Regions from separate parts of the Peribacillus sp. QJM3NY_7 genome, predicted to be linked through region 2. Evidence: riboswitches for the same ligand, from Rfam matches in the RefSeq annotation. Region 2 holds a riboswitch; each other region holds the start of a gene.
The links. Region 2 has a riboswitch for S-adenosylmethionine ahead of AC0VX1_RS24790 (methionine ABC transporter ATP-binding protein). Riboswitches for the same ligand answer to the same signal wherever they lie in the genome.
Positions count from the first base shown of each region.

Region 1: another riboswitch for S-adenosylmethionine. It lies ahead of AC0VX1_RS05430 (methionine biosynthesis PLP-dependent protein); the one in region 2 lies ahead of AC0VX1_RS24790 (methionine ABC transporter ATP-binding protein).
Region 3: another riboswitch for S-adenosylmethionine. It lies ahead of AC0VX1_RS11210 (Na+/H+ antiporter NhaC family protein); the one in region 2 lies ahead of AC0VX1_RS24790 (methionine ABC transporter ATP-binding protein).

Region 1 is NZ_CM149663.1:1,146,815-1,149,084, forward strand. It holds gene metC (cystathionine beta-lyase) at 1-360, opposite strand, end outside; gene AC0VX1_RS05430 (methionine biosynthesis PLP-dependent protein) at 357-1,469, opposite strand; SAM riboswitch class I at 1,556-1,669, opposite strand; gene fumC (class II fumarate hydratase) at 1,996-2,270, shown strand, end outside.
Region 2 is NZ_CM149663.1:5,110,455-5,112,724, reverse strand. It holds gene AC0VX1_RS24795 (O-acetylhomoserine aminocarboxypropyltransferase/cysteine synthase family protein) at 1-929, shown strand, start outside; SAM riboswitch class I at 1,047-1,159, shown strand; gene AC0VX1_RS24790 (methionine ABC transporter ATP-binding protein) at 1,313-2,270, shown strand, end outside.
Region 3 is NZ_CM149663.1:2,348,855-2,351,124, reverse strand. It holds gene AC0VX1_RS11210 (Na+/H+ antiporter NhaC family protein) at 1-1,070, opposite strand, end outside; SAM riboswitch class I at 1,261-1,368, opposite strand; gene AC0VX1_RS11205 (SOS response-associated peptidase) at 1,702-2,270, opposite strand, start outside.

The DNA of each region.
Region 1 (2,270 bases), 1.6 Mb from region 2:
CTCAATATTGAAACGGTTCAAAACGCTTGTGACCATCCTGAACGTTCCGCCATACACATCTTCGGAAATGACGATATGATCCCCGGCAGACAATAGCAGGAAGGCTGTTGAAATGGCAGCCATACCTGATGAAAAGGCAAAGCCGTGAGTGCCTTCCTCAAGTTCGGCAATGATGTCTTCAAGTGCCTCGCGGGTTGGGTTCCCGCTTCTGCTGTAGTCATATTTGCCGAATTGATCGATATCGGATTGATGGAAAGTCGATGCATGCTGGATGGGGACGCTCACACCGCCCGTTGCCGGATCGAATTTATGTTGATTATGAAGTAATTTTGTTTCAAAGCTAAAATCATGATCTGTCATCGTAGTGCCTCCCTTTTTACATGTGCGAATGCTTGCTGCAAGTCACCAATCAAATCGTCGCTATCCTCGATGCCAACGGAGAAGCGGAGCAGTCGATTACAAACACCGTTTGCCGTTCTGACCTCAAGCGGTATATCGGCATGTGTTTGTGTGGCAGGATAGGTGATGAAGCTTTCAACCCCTCCCAGGCTTTCTGCAAAGGAAATTAATGAGAGCGATTGTAAAAATGGGTTGACCGCCGCTTCATCAATGATGCGGAAAGAAATCATGCCGCCTCGGCCTGGATACAATACGTCCGTAATACAATCATGCTCCGATAAGTAATCTACAAGTATCTTGGCATTCTTTTCATGACGCTCCATCCGCAATGCTAGGGTTTTCATTCCGCGCATCAACAGCCATGAATCAAATGGGCTCAAGACAGCTCCAGTGCCATTATGATGGAAGGCAAGTGCATCACATAATTCAGCGCCGCTAGCAACGATCAGTCCGGCGAGCACATCATTATGACCACCGAGATACTTGGTTGCACTGTGGATCACAATATCAGCTCCAAGTAAGATGGGTTGTTGAATAAGAGGCGTGTAAAAAGTGTTATCAACGATTAGCAATAAATTATATCGTTTAGCCAATGCGGCAACGGCGCTAATATCCGTTTGCTGCATAAGAGGGTTAGTGGGAGTTTCGATGAAGATGGCTTTCGTGTGAGGAGTGATGGCTTTTTCGATATCCTCCAAACAACAAGTGTTTACATAGTCACACTGCAATCCCCATTTTTTAAAACCTTGTTCTAACAGCCGATATGTACCGCCATAAAGATCTTCACTGACAATCCACGCATCCCCGGATTTAAAAAGGGCGAGTATAGTGGAGATGGCGGCCATTCCTGAACTGCAGGCATAGCCTTGGTCTCCTTTTTCCAGATCGGCGATGGATCGCTCCAATAGCTGGCGGGTAGGGTTACCTGTCCTTGTGTAGTCGAATCCCGTCGATTGACCGATTCCTTCGTGGCGAAAAGCTGTTGAAAAGTATACCGGCGGATTGACTGTTCCTGTCGCCGTTTCACTGCGATTTCCTAATTGAGCAAGATATGTTTCAGGTTTATACATGGTTTTCACTGCTCCTTTGAGTTAAATAAAATAAAAAAAAGTCTTCTTTAAGAAGAAGACTTTGATTAAGTAGGGACGAGTCATTCTTCTTATCTTCCAAGTTCATAAACTTGTGGAATTAGCACCTTTTCATTGGTTTGAAACAAATGAAGGTTGCTGAGGTGTCATCGGGCCATTCCCTCTACCTCTCTCGATAAGAGTTTAGATTATTCAATTTCTTTTGAATTTACTATATATACAAAACACTGTCAAGGACATTTTTGGGGTGATGATGTGTTGGTGTTCATGGCCAGGTCAATTGAAGCCTAGCGGTGCCTACACTTTATGTGTCAAAAAAGAATATCCAAATTTTCATCTAAATATGAATGGACTAGGATTTTTCAGATATATGGAAAGGGTCAGCGGGATATTTTTGCTTTAAAATAATAAAGTTTGTACAATGTATGGAGAGAAAGAATAATCCGACATTATTCATTTCATATGCAAAAATTCTTCAATGAATAGTGCAAACTTAGGAGGAGAACACATGGAATACAGAATCGAACGTGATACGATGGGTGAAGTGAAAGTTCCTGCTGATAAATATTGGGGAGCACAAACTGAGAGAAGCCGTAACAATTTCAAAATCGGTAACGAAAAAATGCCGATTGAATTGGTTCGTGCATTTGCATACGTTAAACAAGCTGCTGCAAAGGTGAACTATGATCTTGGCGATCTTTCCGAAGTTAAAAAGAACGCCATCGTCAAGATTTGCGACGAAATCCTTGAAGGTACGCTTGATGAACATTTCCCGCTTGTAGT
Region 2 (2,270 bases):
AAGTGAAGTTCGTTTCTCCCGATGACCCTGAGAATTTCAAAAGGGCGATTACACCAAGAACTAAAGCCATTTTTGCTGAAACGATCGGAAATCCAAGTTTGAGGGTGCTCGATATTGAAGCGGTAGCGGAAATCGCCCACGAAGCCGGCATACCTTTAATCATTGATAATACCTTCGCGACACCATATCTTTGCAGACCAATTGATTTTGGAGCGGATATTGTCATCCATTCCGCTACAAAATGGCTTCTTGGAAATGGAACGACGCTAGGCGGTGTCATCGTGGATGGAGGGAAATTCGATTGGAACTCGCCGAACTATCCTGGCTTCACGGAGCCTGACCCAAGTTACGACGGTCTGGTATACGCCGAGGCAGTTGGCCCTGCCGCATTCATAACGAAAGCCCGGGTCCAGTTACTCCGTGATTTGGGCCCTGCGCTAAGTGCCCAAAGTGCATTCCAGTTTACGCTTGGACTTGAAACGCTGCATGTAAGAATGAAAGAGCATCTATCAAACACCAAGTCTGTCATTCAATATTTAAAAAACCATCCTGCCGTGACCTGGGTTTCACATCCTGGTGATGAGGAACATCCCGATAAAGCCCTTGCGGATAAATATTTGCCAAAGGGAGCTGGATCTGTCGTCACATTTGGGATTCAAGGTAATCGCGAAGCTGGGGCAAAACTTATCAATTCGGTGGAATTATGGTCCCATGTGGCGAATGTAGGGGATGCGAAGAGCTTGATCATCCACCCAGCAAGTACGACCCATCAACAATTGAATGAGGCGGGTCTTGCGAAAGCGGGTGTAAGTGCCGATCAAGTCCGTTTATCGATTGGGATTGAAAATGTAGACGACTTAATAGAAGATTTGGAGCAGGCAATTGAAAAGGCGACGAACATCGTCTCCTTGACTTCCAAAACGCTTTAAGCAAAGTTCCTGTTCATTCTTGTACTAGAAATAATATACATTGCGCTCCTTTTTTATCTATGTTAAAATTTCTCCATACTAAAGAACTTAATGATGTACAAATATTCTATATATTAGCTCTTATCAAGAGAGGTGGAGGGATGTGCCCGATGAAACCCGGCAACCGACAAGGAGATTTCCTTGGAAAGGTGCCAATTCACACAAAGTTTAATCACTTTGGAAGATGAGAGGAAGGCCTGTTTCTTCACCTGCCTTTCTGCTCATGCAGAAAGGTTTTTTCTATTTTAATTGGGAAAACATTTACATGATAGGAGAAACAGACTAATAATGTAGAGAAATCAACTAAGTTCATAGGTTTTATTGGATAAAAGAGGTGAGGGTTAATGATTACTTTGACGAAAGTCAGTAAGCTGTTCCGAACAGGAAAAGGAAACAGTGAGACGATCAAGGCTGTAAATAATGTGAATGTTGAAATAAATAAAGGCGAGATTTTCGGGATCATCGGTTACAGTGGAGCGGGGAAAAGTACTTTGATCAGAATGCTCAATGGATTGGAAACACCGACAGAGGGATCCGTTGTGGTGGCTGAAAAGGAAATTTCAAAAATTAAAGGGGCTCAGCTCCGTAAGGCCCGTCAAGAAATCAGCATGATTTTCCAGCATTTCAATCTATTATGGTCAAGGACCGTTCAGGAGAATATATCTTTCCCGTTGGAAATTGCAGGTATTTCTAAACCTGAACGCACCAAGCGTGTGAACGAATTGATCAAGTTAGTCGGACTTGAAGGCAGGGAAAAGGCCTATCCTTCGCAATTAAGCGGAGGGCAAAAGCAAAGGGTGGGAATAGCCAGGGCTCTTGCAAATGACCCTAAAGTGCTGCTGTGTGATGAAGCGACTTCTGCATTGGATCCGCAGACTACCGACTCCATACTCGAATTGCTTGTTGACATCAATCAGCGTTTGGGATTGACGATCGTCTTGATTACGCATGAAATGCATGTAATACGTAAAATCTGCCATCGCGTCGCCGTGATGGAAAGCGGGCAGGTTGTTGAACAGGGTCCTGTCCTGGATGTCTTCAAGAATCCTAAAGAACAAATGACGAAGCGTTTCGTGCAACAGGTAACGGAACCGGAAGAAACGAAAGAAACGATGGACCATTTGCTCGAACGCTACCCAGCCGGCAAAGTGATTCAATTGACCTTTGTAGGTGATCATGCAGAAAGCCCATTGATCACCAAGCTTGTACGTAACTTCGAGTTGGATGTCAATATCGTTCAAGGTAAGATATCCCAAACAAGAAGCGGTTCATATGGAACATTGTTTATCCATCTAGATGGCA
Region 3 (2,270 bases), 2.8 Mb from region 2:
TCAGAAATATTTTTGGCAAGTGGCCCGGCAATGATAATCGAAATCGTGTTATTTGCCGTTGAAAGGTTCGTTAAACCAACAAGCCCCGCAATGCTGAATTCCGCCCCTTTTTTCGATTTGCTATTTCGTGTCACTAGGTGGAGTAGATAATCGATGCCACCATTATGTTTGATTACGGCTACCATACCTGCAATTAAAATGGCAAGGAAGGAGATTTCATACATTCCCGCCATTCCTTCTCCAACTTTTTGAATGACACCCAACGGTTGATAACTACCATCAGCCAAGCCGATGATTCCGGCAAATACGATTCCGATGGAAAGGACCAAGAACACATTGACTCCTGCCAATGCAGTGACCAATACGCAAAGATACGGAAGAATCTTCACCCAATCATAAGACTGTTGGGAAATGTCAGCCTGTTCACCCATCGTTAAAATTCCTAGGATGGCACATGTGATGATGGCTGCAGGTAAAACGATGAAAAAATTCACTTTAAACTTATCCTTCATTTTCGTTCCCTGAGTTCGGACAGCAGCGATTGTCGTATCTGAAATGAATGAAAGGTTATCCCCAAACATCGCACCACCAATAACGGCTGCCATTGAAAGGGCAAGTGAAATATCAGTTTGTTCACTAATCCCTACCCCGATAGGTGCCAGGGCTACGATCGTTCCCATGCTTGTCCCCATGGATAGAGAAATAAAACAAGCGATGATGAAAATCCCCACCATTAATAGATTTTGGGGGAAAACAGCTAAGGCAAGATTCACGGTTGATTCAACTGCCCCCATGCCATTGGCAACTTCGGCAAAAGCGCCGGCCAAAAGGAAAATGATAACCATTAACATAATATTGGCGTCCCCGGCACCTTTACAGAAGATATCAACCTTTTCATTGAATGTCTCTTTCCGATTCATCGCCAATGCAGCTGCCGATGCAATGGAAATCGCTACAATCACCGGAAATGAATAAAAATCTTTAGTGATGATTCCGGATCCAATAAATAAAATTAAAAATACGACAAATGGGATCAATGCCCATGGATTCCCTTTATTGTTTGCACTCATGATGTACACCTCTTTTTATTATTCCCGCGACATGTGTCACAGCTCTTATTCTATTAACAGTTTTCGCAAATAACTCCAATTTGAACCTACCTGATTTTCCAGTCATGGAGCTGTAGCAAAAAACTGGCATAAAAAAAGACCCCTTCTATTTAATAACAAGAAGAGGTCTTTTAATTTATAAAAAACACCCTCCTTATCTTTCAGGCGAAAATCAGCCTGCTGGATTTGGCACAGCACTCCATTTAAGTCCGCTGCCGAGACATCTTCGGGCCAGTCCCTCCGTCTCTCTTGATAAGAAGATTACATTATATAATTATTTAAAAATTACGATGCCTGCCAGAAAAGTACCACGCTGGAAACTTGCCTGAGTTCCTGACATCGAAAGTCGTTTTGAAAAGCAAATATAACAGTACAGCATTTTGTCTATTTTCGCAAGGGTTAATTTTTAAAGTGTTTCACATGCACTCCTTACTGTTTATAAAGAGATCTAAGTTGATTGGAGCGGGTGTGCGAGACTCCTGGGGGAAAAGCGAGTGCCTGGAGGCGACGTCAAATTGTAAAAACCATAAAAAAATGTAGACAAACTCGATTTTCACCGAGTTGTCTACATTCTGAGAGGCCTAATGAACTCTCAACAAACTTGTTGGATTAGGTTAGGTGTATTATTTTTAGTCGAGTTTACATCAGTCGATACTTCAAATGCTTCCATCTGTTCCGAATCGAATGATTTTAAATACTGTTGCAGATATGCAGGATCATTAATGGAAGGATTCAACCAATCTTTTTCATCTTCTGGTTTTAGGATGACAGGCATGCGGTCATGAATGCTGGTCATTAGCTCATTTGGCACAGTTGTTATAACAGAGCACGAATAGATGCTGATGCCTTCAGGAGATTTCCAGGATTCCCAGAGACCGGCCATTCCAAATGGAGCATGATTCTTCAGTTTTATCCGCATCGGTATTTTTCTTTCTGGTGTCTTCTTCCATTCATAAAAAGAGTCAGCGATTATCAAGCATCTCTTCTTCTTATACGCATTCCTGAAGCTTGCTTTCTCAGCAATGGTTTCCGCTCTGGCATTGATCATTTTGTAGCCCGCTTTTTCGTCTTTTGCCCAGAAAGGAATGAGTCCCCACCGAAGATATCCAAGCCGGTTCCTTACCCCGTCATTAATGACGGAGAGCACGGATTGGGAGGGAG